DNA from 3 places in the Chryseobacterium sp. C-71 genome. Region 1 is predicted to be linked to each of the others. Evidence: riboswitches for the same ligand, from Rfam matches in the RefSeq annotation. Region 1 holds a riboswitch; each other region holds the start of a gene.
The links. Region 1 has a riboswitch for thiamine pyrophosphate ahead of LNP04_RS07585 (class I SAM-dependent methyltransferase). Riboswitches for the same ligand answer to the same signal wherever they lie in the genome.
Positions count from the first base shown of each region.

Region 2: another riboswitch for thiamine pyrophosphate. It lies ahead of pnuC (nicotinamide riboside transporter PnuC); the one in region 1 lies ahead of LNP04_RS07585 (class I SAM-dependent methyltransferase).
Region 3: another riboswitch for thiamine pyrophosphate. It lies ahead of LNP04_RS09810 (TonB-dependent receptor); the one in region 1 lies ahead of LNP04_RS07585 (class I SAM-dependent methyltransferase).

Region 1 is NZ_CP087131.1:1,678,717-1,682,995, reverse strand. Features, by position in the region: gene dusB (tRNA dihydrouridine synthase DusB) at 1-6, opposite strand, end outside; gene LNP04_RS07600 (Trm112 family protein) at 67-333, opposite strand; gene LNP04_RS07595 (thiamine phosphate synthase) at 337-966, opposite strand; gene LNP04_RS07590 (AIR synthase family protein) at 966-2,015, opposite strand; gene LNP04_RS07585 (class I SAM-dependent methyltransferase) at 2,012-2,734, opposite strand; TPP riboswitch at 2,799-2,887, opposite strand; gene LNP04_RS07580 (hypothetical protein) at 3,158-4,279, opposite strand, start outside.
Region 2 is NZ_CP087131.1:752,187-756,465, reverse strand. Features, by position in the region: gene nudK (GDP-mannose pyrophosphatase NudK) at 1-408, opposite strand, end outside; gene LNP04_RS03390 (TIGR01777 family oxidoreductase) at 444-1,352, opposite strand; gene LNP04_RS03385 (hypothetical protein) at 1,373-1,711, opposite strand; gene LNP04_RS03380 (HPP family protein) at 1,717-2,313, opposite strand; TPP riboswitch at 2,431-2,536, shown strand; gene pnuC (nicotinamide riboside transporter PnuC) at 2,560-3,156, shown strand; gene LNP04_RS03370 (hypothetical protein) at 3,143-4,186, shown strand; gene LNP04_RS03365 (hypothetical protein) at 4,244-4,279, opposite strand, start outside.
Region 3 is NZ_CP087131.1:2,149,761-2,154,039, reverse strand. Features, by position in the region: gene LNP04_RS09820 (bifunctional aconitate hydratase 2/2-methylisocitrate dehydratase) at 1-676, opposite strand, end outside; gene LNP04_RS09815 (WG repeat-containing protein) at 1,074-1,835, shown strand; TPP riboswitch at 1,870-1,963, shown strand; gene LNP04_RS09810 (TonB-dependent receptor) at 2,008-4,110, shown strand.

The DNA of each region.
Region 1 (4,279 bases):
TATCATGCTGCAAATTTACGAAATTCTAAACTTTCAGCATTTTGAAATTATCTATTGCTGTTATCGTTAAGAAATTAGTTTGAAATTCTCCACTTTTTTTCCTTCCAAATGCTTTTCCCAGCGTTCTAAAACGGGTTGTTCCAGTTTAAATTCACGGTATTCGTCGGGTGACATAATCGGAATTCCGCTGATGATGGGGAAGACTCTTTTGCAGTCGTCGCAGATCAGTAAACCTTCCATAATATTTTCAGTTTCATCCTGCGAAATGATGGTTAAATCTAAATCTGATTTGTCAAACGGACAACATAGTTTTTCTATGGTTTTTATTCTCATTTTTTACTTTTTAATTTTTTGATGGTAATTTCTAATGGTTTCTGACGGATTTTCTGCACTCATAATTCCTGAAACGACGGCTATTCCGTCATAATTTAATTCACTTAAATTTTTAATATTATTGAAATCAATTCCTCCAGCTAAAAAGATTTTTCCACTGAAAATACTTTTCGCTTTCTGAACAGTCTCAAAATTTACCAGTTCACAACTGTTTGCGGTTTTTGACGGAAACATCGAGCAGAAAGAAATATAATCGAACTGATTTTCTTCGGCATATTCAATCGTTGAAAGTTCATTATTACAGGTAATTCCTGTAATGAAATCGCAATGGATCTCTTTTTTAATCTGAATGAAATTTTCAGGAATTTCATCAAAATGAATTCCATCAAAATGAATTTGATTTAAATATTCCCAGCGATTATTGATGATCAAGGGAATATTATTTGACGAAGTAATCTCATGACTTTTTAAAAGCAGTTCTTCAATATTCTGATTTTCTTTAAAATTGTCCAAGATCTGAATGGCTGATATTTTTTCTTTTACAATTAAATTCAATTTAGAAAAAAGAATTTCCTCATCCATCGAAGGATCGATAATCAGATAGATTCCTGATTGTATGGTTTGCTTTTTCATTATTTCCAGCCGTTTTTATAAGCGTTAAAGAATGCTTTCCAATAAGGGTCTTCCTCGAAATACATTAAATCAGTTGCTTGTTCGTTTTCAATTAATTTAATTCCGTCAGATTTTTCGGTAATCACGCCAACTTCTGTACATGGAATATGATTTGCCTCCAATCTTGAAATAATCTCCGAAGCCTTCTCTTTTTTACATGTAATGATCATTGACCCCGCACCAATGCAATATCTCGGATCTAGCGAAAACAAATTACAAACTTCTGACTGGACTTCTCCAATCGGAAGTTTTTCATTAAATATTTCTGCTCCATTTCCTGATGCTATGGCTAGTTCGTAAATCGCTCCCAAAACGCCGCCTTCCGTTACATCATGCATCGCAGTCACTCCTGAATTCTTATTTTGTACGGCAGTTAGGGCGTCTTTCAATGATGAGGTTTCGTAAAAGGAAGCCGATGCTGAATAGTAAAATTCTTTCCCTGCTTTATTTTTTACAGTTTCCGGAAAACTCATTGCTAAAATGGCAACCGATGAAAGTGCGCTTGTTTTGGTCACTAAAATTGAATCGCCGGGTTTTGCATATTTCGAAACTAAAATTTCTTCTTTCTGAGCAATGGTAATAAAAGTTCCGCCACCTGCAATAGTAGAGTTTTGACCTTCGATAAATCCCGTGTGTCCGCCGGTAATGCTTACGTCAATATCTTTACAAAACTGATGAATGTAATTCCAATAAATTTCAAAATCATTTTTAGAAAGATGAGCAGGAAGATTTAAAACAAACTGTCCGAACGTCGGTGCGAAGCCTGTGGTCGCCATATCATTCGCCATAAGATGAACTGACAGCCAAGCCGATTCTTCCAAACCTAAAGACGGAATCAAAGAAAGAGGATCACTCGTCAAAGCCATCGCTTTTCCGCCATGCAGATCGACTACGGAGACATCAACACCAAACTCAGGACCGACGCGTACTTCATCACGTTTTTTTCCGCATCGCTGTTTCAGGAAATCTTCAAATTGGGAATGATTTATTTTTCCTAAGGTTTCAATCATTCCACATCATTTAGCTGGATGTATAAACCAAAGAAATCGCCTACCGGAAGGTTCCATTGCTGTACAGGAAACCATTTTGGAAGTCCGGTGCATGTCCATTCAATTGTATATTTTCTTCCGACTAAAGCTTTTTCGATAATCTCTGTCAGCATTTTCGGAGTGTAGAAAGTTGCGGTCACGTAAAAAGGATTTTTCCCGAACAGCTGTTGCACTCTTCTTCTTGCGACCTTTGGGGAGTTCCTGTTCATCATTCCCATTGCAATTCCGTACTTCGCAACTCGGGCTGCCTCCCGAATAACTTTTACAGAATCTTTATAATATTCAAATGTTGTGATGAATGCCAATGAATCGAACGTATGATCTTTAAAAGGCATAAAATGAGAATCTGCCATCACCAGATCGCCTTCGAAAAGATGAACGGCTTGTGATAACATGAGAGGAGAAATGTCTCCGCCGGTTGCTTCAATCCCGATATTTTTCCACCAGCGTGTAAATCGGGTAGTACCACATCCGAATTCTAATAATGTTTTTACTCGTTGATCTTTGGAAATGAGCTGTTCCATTACTTTTTTCTGCCAGATTTCGGCTCGTTTGTATCTGCCTTCATACCATAATTCGTAGGTGTCGGTATGTTCTCTATTGAAAAACCATTCGGGTCTTCCTTGCCAGTTTTTGTCTTGTTGTGGGATAAGTTCTCCGGAATACTTTGTTACTTCCATTTTATGTTGATTTATTCAGTTCAGACCACAGATAAGCATGCGAACGAATAAAGCATAAAATGAAAATATTTTAAGCAGACATCCCTACGTTGGCATTATCCAAATCAGGTTATCGGGTATGATCTCAGCCTTGCGGCACCCCGTGTATTATTACTGAACAAATATAAGGAAAATGTAGAAAGGTAAAAGTATAAAGAGCCAAGTAAAAAGTAAAAGTTATTGATCCTATAGAAGGGTGTGGGCATTAAGATTTTGTTGCGAACCACGAAGTGGTTCAATATTAATAGCCGTGGGTGAAACCCATGGACAATAAGAAGGTGATGTATATTTGGCGGAATTTTACAGAACCACGAAGTGGTTCAATTTAAAACTCATGAAATGGAAAATATTACCTTATTTTCTGTTATAACCTTCATCTAAATTTTAAAAACTCGCCTTGACCTGCATACTCCCAATGTGAATCGTACGGTCACCCGAATTTCTGCCTTCATAATTTAAATTTAATTGTAAGAAAGAATTGATTGCCTGCTGTACAAAGACACTCCAGACCTGATTTTTGCCTGGTTTTAAACCATCGAGCATTTGGTTTCCTACAATGCTGAAATTGTTTCCGGTAAAATTATTGTTGATGAATGAGAAATTTCCTCTGATGGAAGTTTTCTTGCGTTCCCACTGAAGTGTTCCGGTGATGTCAAAAGCTTTTAAGAACTCTTCGCCATCCACTCTTTTCTTTTCGCGGTAAGCTGAAGAAAATTCGGCTTGTATGGCGTCGGTAAACTTGTACGTTGCTTTTGGTTTTGTCTCAAAATTATTCAGTCGGTAATCTCTCGTTGCAAAAAGTTGAGAGGAGTTTTGTAAATCATGAACAGAGTTTTCCCAATCTACCCTGAATTCTTTATTAAACCAATATCCAAGATTGACGAAATGCGAAGTCTGATTCCGTTCTTCGTTACTGAAATTGGCATTGATGAGGTTGTCGTTGGCAATGAAACGATAATTTCCGTTCCACCCGGATATTTCGGTTGGGTTAAACTGAACGGAAGCTAAAATATTCTGGTTTTTGAGAATCTGATCATCACTTTTTTCAAACGGATTCAAAACCAAAACTTTTTCTCTTTTGAAATAAGAATTTTGTGAATTTAAGGATACATTAAAATTCCAGCGCTTTAAAAACTTATTTTCTGAATCAAATATAATTGCCGGATTCACAAATAACGCCAACTGCAATTTGTTTTTGTTGGAAGGAATATACCGCACAGAATTGGTGTAAATCCTAATGTATTGTGCCAAATCTGAGTATTCTGCAATTTCAAATTCATCGAGCTGTTGAACGCCGTCACCATTATAGTCGGTCCATTTGTACACACCTTGCCCGTCGGTCACTTTGATGTATTGGAACTCACGTTGTGCCTCCTGTCCGTTTCCTAATTCGTAAAATGCCTGCAAACGCATTCCGTTTTTGAATAACTGTTGATTGTAAAGTATGTTTCCTACAACAAAATCTTTATTCTGATTCATATCTACATCTTCATTTTTATAGAAGAA
Region 2 (4,279 bases), 930 kb from region 1:
TTCCGCGATGAAAAAATGCAGAATTTCTGTGACAGATCCGGGTGACATATACGCTTCAAAAACTTTTTCTACTTTTGATATTTTGTAGCCGGTTTCTTCTTCAGTTTCCCTTTTGATACAATCTTCGGGATGGTCATTATCCAATAAACCTGCACAAGCTTCAATCAACATTCCGTCAGTATTTCCGTTGATGTAGGTTGGCATGCGAAATTGCTTGGTCAAAATTACATTTTTTGTACTTGTGTTGTACAATAAAATGACTGCTCCATTTCCTCTGTCATAGGCTTCTCTGCTTTGGGTTTCGGTGGTTCCGTCTTTTTTTAGAATATTGAATGTGATTTTTTTTAAAGTGTACCAGTTATCTGAAAGAATTTCAGTCTTTTCAATATGAACGTTTGTATTTTGCATAGATTTTACAATCTTTTTTATATATTTTATTTAAATTAATTTTTCCTGAATAGATCCTCCAAAGCATTTTTCAGGTTCGGAAATTTAAATTGAAAACCTGAATTCTGAAGCTTTTCCGAAGATGTTCTTGAGCCTTCAAGCAGTGCAACAGACAGTTCGCCAAACATTAGCTTCATCACAAATCCCGGAATATTAGGCATAAATAGGGGTTTGTCTAAAACTTCCGCAATTTCTTTTGTTAAATTTTCATTATCAGTATGTTGTGGTGCTGATGCATTGTAAGCACCTTTTATATTTTCGTTTTTCACGGCGTATTCAAAAACGGAAGAAAGATCATCGATATGAATCCACGGAATGTACTGTCTTCCTGTTCCGATCGGCGACCCGATACCAAGTTTTACCGGAGCAGCCATTTTTTTCAAAGCACCCTCCTTTTCAGAAAGAACGATGGCGATTCGAACTTTTACCACTCTTTCGGCAACACCTTTTTCTAAAAACTCGTCCGCAGCTTTTTCCCAAAGAATAACGACTTCACTAAGGAAATCATTTCCTTTTTCGTCTTCTTCCTTAAAAATTTTCTCAGAAGTAATCGCTCCGTAAATACCAACGGCAGATGCTGAAATGAAAGATTTCAGTTGAATGTTTTTCTTTTGTAAAGTTTTTAAAATCAGTTGTGCAGAGTCTACACGGCTGGAAATAATTTCTTTCTTACGCTCATCAGTCCATCTTTTTTCTGAAATATTGGCTCCTGCTAAATGGATAACGTGACTGATGTTTTCAAAGGCTTTTTCGTCGATCGTTCCGTTTTTAATATTCCACTCAAAGTCATTTTCATGCTTTTTGGTTCGGGTTAAAAACCGAACAGTGTATTCATTTTCAAGTTTTTTAGCTAAAACTTTTGCGACAGATCCGCCGGCTCCGGTAATTAATACGACTTCTTTCATGTATTGATTTTGGGATTCTTTTAATTCTTAACAATTAAAATATAATCATCATCTAAAAGTTTATAGCCTTGGTCGTAAATAAACTTATATTCAGAACCATTTTTGTAAACTTTAATTTGTGTAAAATAATTAAAATCAAATCCTAAGCCACTCAATTTAGATTGGGCAATTTTAGTTTTACCTTCCAGATTGATATCGCTCAGAATACGGTAATTTCGGCGGAGTTTATTATTCACATTCCGCATCAGATTACTCGAATCTTTATTTTGTTTGTTGTTGTAAGCATTTCTACAGGCGTCATTGCAGAATTTTTTATCTGATCTTCCAATGATTTTTTCGCCACATTCAAGGCATTCCATAGCAATTAATTTTTCAATGGGTGTTTGTGTTTTTTATGTAAAAGTCTTTTCCATTTCGTACTCGTCGGATAGCTTCTGTTTTTAGTAATATTATTAAAAAATAAAGCAACTAAAAGCAAAATAATACAACCCGACAAAACTGGAGAAAGTACGTACCAATATCCTAAATCTGCAATTTTCCCGGGAGAAGTCACGGCAATCAAAGCTGTTGCTCCGCCTGGCGGATGAAGCGTTTTGGTGTACTGCATCAAAACAATTGAAAATGCCACTGCCAAAGGTGCAGAAAGCCATAAGATATTAGGAACAAACTGATAAACAGTGACACCTACCAATGCTGAAATCACATGACCGCCGACAAGATTTCTCGGTTGTGCCAACGGACTTTGAATAGCTCCGTAAATCAATACACTTGATGCGCCGAACGAACCAATTAAGAAAACATTTTCCTGTTCCAATAAATACTGTGACTGCAGAAAAGCGATAATTCCGATTCCGAAAAATGCGCCGAGAAATGACCAAAAATGTTCTTTATAATCAACGAGAGTTTCTTTATAGATTACATATTTTGATACACGGTAGGTTCTTCTGAGCGTCTTCTTCACAGTTTCTGATATTAAAATTTAAAGATACAAAATATCCGTTTACAAACGGCTGTGGAATTTCATTTGCTAAATAAATTCAGCTTTAATTTTTTATTCTCAGAAAAAAGTTTCAATTTTGCCTCATCAATGGGGTGCTGCACGATTGCGGCTGAGATGATACCCAGGAATCTTCCACACCTGATCCGGATAATGCCGGCGTAGGGAATTTGATTTTATCATCTCATCATTTAATTTATAAAAGTTAATTTGATGCAGGAAATTTTACTAAAGACAACCTGGCCGGAATGGCTTGGGGTCTTCTTTTCAATTTTTCAGGTTTTATTGGCCCGAAAAAACAATTCAAACAATTATCTTTTTGGTATTGCCGGAATTTCACTTTCGCTGTATGTAATGTTTTTCGCAAAACTCTATGCGGAATTTACCTTAAATCTTTACTATCTGATGATGAGCATTTACGGCTGGTTGTACTGGAAATTCGGAAAGCAACAATCTGAAACAGTGATTTCAGAAACAACCAATCAGGAAAAACTAATCACCGCTGGAATTGTGTTTGGAACTTTCAGTTTGTTCTGGTTTTTTCTTACGCATTACACCGATTCCGACGTTCCGATTTGGGATTCATTGGTCAGTGCTTTTGCATGGGCAGGAATGTGGCTGATGGCGAGAAGAAAAATCGAAAACTGGATTTTGCTCAATGTCAGCAATATCATCGCAATTCCGTTGTTGATTCACAAAGATTTGTATTTGTATGCGATTTTGACGGCTTTCTTATTCATTGTTGCTATTTCAGGATATTTAGAGTGGCGAAAAATTATTAAAAAAAGAGAAAATGCTTTCGCATAAAGAGATCAGAAATGAAATGTTGGCGGCGTCTGTGGTTTCTCCAGGAATAATGAACGTTATTCATGAGCAGCGTTTGCTTCAGATTTGGGTTCCAAAAAAATATGGCGGATTAGGTTTTCGGTTAAAAGATGGTCTGTCGGTATTATTCGATTGGTCAAAAATTGATGGAAGCTTAGGCTGGATGCTCACTTTATGTTCGGGAGCCAATTTTTTTTCTAGAAATTTAAAACCAAATATTGCTTCAACACTTTTCGCTAACCCAAAAACCTGTTTCGGAGGAAGCGGAATGATTGGCGGAACAGCAGAAAAACAAATCGACGGAACATTCATCATCAACGGACTTTGGCATTTTGCAACGGGAGCGCCACACCTAAGTCATTTTACTTTAAATGCTCAATTAACTGAAAACGGAAATCCTTTGTTGGATGAATCGGGTTCTGAAATCATTCTGTCATTTGTGATTTCTAAAGATCAGGCAGAAATTATTCCCAACTGGAAATCGATGGGCATGAAAGCTACCGGAACGTATTCCTTTAAAGTTAATGATGCAAAAGTTTCTGAAGATTACAGTTTTATTTACGATGAATTTTTTACCGATGATGTTTTAGACAAAATTCCATTTAGGATTTTTGCAGATTTGACTTTACTCGTCAATTATCTTGGGATGGCAGCGCATTTTTCGGAGGAAGCAATTAAAATTCGGCCAAATCTTGACTTGAAATTATTTAATAAAATGATCAATGACAATTTGGAAAAAGCATTTCAATTTGCCGATGAAATTGAAAATTTACTGAATGATTTTAAATTAATAAGTTCTGATAAACAAACAGGGATTCATGGCTTTTCTACAGATTTAGTAAAGAAATTATCGCATCAGATTTTGGAAATTTATTTTCAGTTAGGACTTCGGGCAACGCATACAGATTCTGAAGTTTATCAGATTTTTTGTGATTATTTTACGGCGACGCAGCATTCGAATTTTAGGAGGGAGTTTGGGGAACCAAAATTCAAGATTTCACATCGTAGCTAATGCTTTTCATTTCAATTACAAACCCGTATTTTGTCAATACAATATAAACTGTAGTCATTATAAATCATCATAATTTTTTTCAACTTTATCAAT
Region 3 (4,279 bases), 470 kb from region 1:
CAGGATGTTGTGCCTGCAAAGCTTTAATTTCTTCTTGAGCTTGTGGAGTCATCATGCACTTTCCGTGAAGTTCACGGTCTGATCTTGAGTGCGCCTGATTTCCAGGTGATAATAAATCTGTCGAGATATCACCTTCACCAGCAATATAGGTAACTACTTTGATTTCTTCAGGAGCTTCTGGTAGTTTTGTGAAGAATTCAGCCTGTGCATAGCTTTCAATAAGTTCTTTTGCAATTTCGTTACCGTTATGGAATGCTTCTTTTAAACGATCTGTGTCAGCTTCGTAAAGGAAAACCTGAGTTTTTAGAACGTTTGCAGCTTCTTTAGCAATATTAGCATCGTTACCTAAAGCTAAATCCAACAATACTTTGATTGAAGGACCACCTTTCATGTGAGATAATAACTCGAATGCAAAAGCAGGAGTTATTTCTTCTAATACGGATTCACCTAAAATGATTTCTTTTAAAAACTGAGCTTTCACAACAGCAGCAGGTGTTGTACCCGGTAAACTGTTGTAGATAAAGAATTTCAGAGAATCTGCTCTGTATTCGTTATTGGTATCTTTAATTTGTGAAATGATTGCGCTTAAAAGTTCGGCACCATCAATTGGTTTTGGGTGAAGACCCTGAGTTTTTCTTTCTTCAATCTCTTGGATGTAATCCTGATAAATATTCATAAATAGAAGTTCTTTTTAAAAAATTAAAGGTAGATATTGAATAGTTGCCATCTGAAAGTACAGAAGCAAGCTGTATGATCTACACCATTTCTAAAAATGAGAGATAATAATCTGTCCCAATGGGTAAATAGTAAAAGGACTTTCTCTGAAAATGTAAGTGGTTTACCTGCAATCTGTCTCGCCGCAAAAACTCTTTTCGGATAAAACGTTTGGGTGGCTTTTGATGTGTTGCAATCAAATGTTGTGGCTTAAAAACGTTTTAATATTATCAAACATTTAAAAATGTTCCCAAAAATACGGAATTTTAATATTTTTTTTGGTCTAAATTATTTAGATTCTGTATAAATATGTGTTTTATATTTTCTATTTTTGGCAGATATTTTGAACACAAACAATCATGAAGAAAATTTTCAATGTTATTTTTATTCTTTTATCAATGAGTTTCGTTGCTCAGTCTAAGGTTTTGAAAAGTAATAAGTTAGTTGTTAAGAAGAATCCGGTAAAACAGATTGTTAAGAAAAAACCTGAAAGTAATTTGGTGGTTATTAATGAAAATGTTCCTTTATTAATTCCGCAAAAATTAAATGGTAATTTTGGATATGTCAATCAAAAAGGTAAATTCGTAGTGACTCCCGAGTACCACATTGCCATGTTTTTTGCTGAAGATTGCAATCTTTTAAATTCACCAAATCCTAAAGCCAAGAAGTTTGGCACGTCTAATTTTGCGACAGTTGAAAAGAACGGTATTTCATACAGAATCAATCAGGCCGGAAAAAGATTATACCAATTTAAAAATGCAGATTTGGGAAAGTGTCAGACTGAATTTAAAAAACAACTTTTTCATGCTTATATTTTAAATGGCTCGTATGGAATTATAGAAGATTCTAAGTTTAGTAACCCATCTGACCGCTCGCATTTTAAAATTTATCCAAAATATGAATATTTACATATTTTAGAAGGTGATGATTTGTCAAATCCTATGATTGTGGCTTCGCATAAGGATAAATTTGGCATCATCGATGTCAACAACAATATTATCATTCCATTTGAATATGCTGATATCAAAAGAAACTATAGCTGGAAATTGGGGAAAATGTTTGAAGTGACTAAAGATGATATCAACTATTACTATATTGATTCCAATAACAAATCCTATTAAATTTGTAACATCATCAAATTTTTGTAATTTTGCGCTGAAATTAAAGGGGTGCTCCAATGGGGGCTGAGATTATACCCAATGAACCTGGAACGGGTAATGCTGTTTAGGGATGTTGTATCATAATATCTTATCGATCCCCTTTTATTCCATTAAATTTTAAAAATTTATAAGAATGAAAGGATTTATTTTTTTAGGACTTACCGCAAGTTCTATGGGTTTTGCACAAACTCAGAATACAGATTCTCTGAAAGTCAGAGAAATCGAAGCTGTCAACTTTACCAAAAGATTGCCGGTTGCCAAGGAAATCATCAATGTACAGAAGGATTTGGATGGCAGAAACCTTGGGCAGGATTTACCAATTCTCTTAAAAAATCAAACCTCAATTATCTCAACTTCCGATGCTGGAAATGGCGTTGGATACACGGGTTTTAGAATTCGTGGGGTTGCAGGAAGAGGAATTAACGTGATGATGAATGGTGTTCCGTTCAACGATTCTGAAAGTCAGGGAACTTTCTTTGTCAACGTTCCGGATCTTACGAGCTCAGCGTCTCAGATTGTGATACAAAGAGGTGTGGGAACTTCCAACAACGGAGTTTCGGCTTTCGGGGCAAGTATCAATGTGATTTCTAAAGAGCCTGAAGAAAAGTTTTATTTTAAAACAGATGACAGCTACGGTTTATTTAATACATACAAATATTCTGCTGAGGTAGGTTCTGGTAAATTCTGGAAAGACCGTCTTTCTGTGATGGGAAGATATTCTCACATTCATTCTGACGGTTATATCGACCGAGCTTTTTCAGATTTAAATTCTTACAATTTTACTGCTTTATTTGAAGAAGGAAAAACGAAGCTTCGTCTGATGGCATTTGGTGGAAAAGAAAAAACCTATCAGGCCTGGAACGGAGTCGACAGGAAAACATGGGAAACCAATCCTAAATACAATATTTCAGGTGCAATCTATGATGCAAACTGGGAAAATGTAGTCGGATTTTATGATAACGAAACTGATAATTACAGACAAAATCATTATCAATTACTTTGGGAGCAAGGTTTGAATGAAAGATGGAGTTTAGAAACCACTTTGCACTACACTAAAGGAAGAGGGTATTACGAAAATTATAAACAGGGAGATCCTTATGCAAGATATGCCCTGCCTGATTTCAATGGTGACGAGTATTCTGATTTTATCAGAAAAAAATGGCTGAATAATGATTTCTACGGTATTGTTTCAACACTATACGGAAAGTTTGATAATCTTGATCTGAATTTCGGCGTTGTCGGAAATCAGTATTACGGAAGACATTATGGAAATGTAACAGATGTTTTTGTTCCGCAGATTCAGGAGCATGAATATTACAGAAACCGTTCTGTGAAAAATGAAGTGGCGGGTTTTGCTAAAGCCTTGGTTAAAGTAAATGATTTCGAATTCTTCGGAGATCTACAATTAAGAAACATCGATTATGATACGAAAATCTTAATGGCAGGCGATGACGAAGGGGCAGATTTAAATAAAAACTGGCTATTTTTTAATCCAAAAGCTGGTGTCAATTATAAATTAGGTAACGGAAAAGTATTCGTTTCTTATGCTCATGCGCAACGAGAACCGAATCGTGATGATTTGATTGCAAACAATGATGTAAAATCAGAAAAGCTACATGATTTTGAAGCGGGTTTTGAGAAGCAGTTCGGGAAAGTCGCTTTCACAGCCAATCTATATTATATGTATTACCTGAATCAGTTGGTTTTAAACGGACAGATCAGCAATATCGGAGAATTCATCAGAACCAATTCAGGGAAAAGTTTCAGAAGAGGTATTGAAGTCGGTGCTTTGGCTAAACTTTCAAAGCAATGGGAAGTTTCTGGAAATGTAAGTTTGAGCCAAAACAGAAATCTTGATTTCAGAATTGAAAACGAAACAGGAATTAATCAATTAGGAAACACGGAAATATCTTTCTCACCCAATGTAATTGCCAATTTAGGTTTGAGATTTAATCCTACCCATAATTTGCAGTTTGCTTTGATGAATCAATATGTTGGGAATCAGTATTTAGATAATACAGAAACCCAGGATTTGCAGTTGAAAGATTATTTTCTGACAGATTTTAATGCTCAGTATCAATTTAAAATTGCAAAACATGATGTTGCTTTAAAATTGTTGGTCAATAATATTTTTAATCAGAAATATGTCAACAACGGTTATGTTTATGACGGACCCATATATTTTTCTCAGGCAGGAACCAACTTTATGTTTGGCGTTAGTTGGAAAATTCAGTAATTAATTATACACCATTTCATATTATTATATTTCAATAAAGTTCAGATTAATTTTTTTAAAGACTGCTTCGGCAGTCTTTTTTGTTTTCAATTAAATGACAAAAAGCTATTCCCACAGATTTCATAGATTTTCACAGATCAAGCGGTTGAGGTATGACAAATTTTAAGTT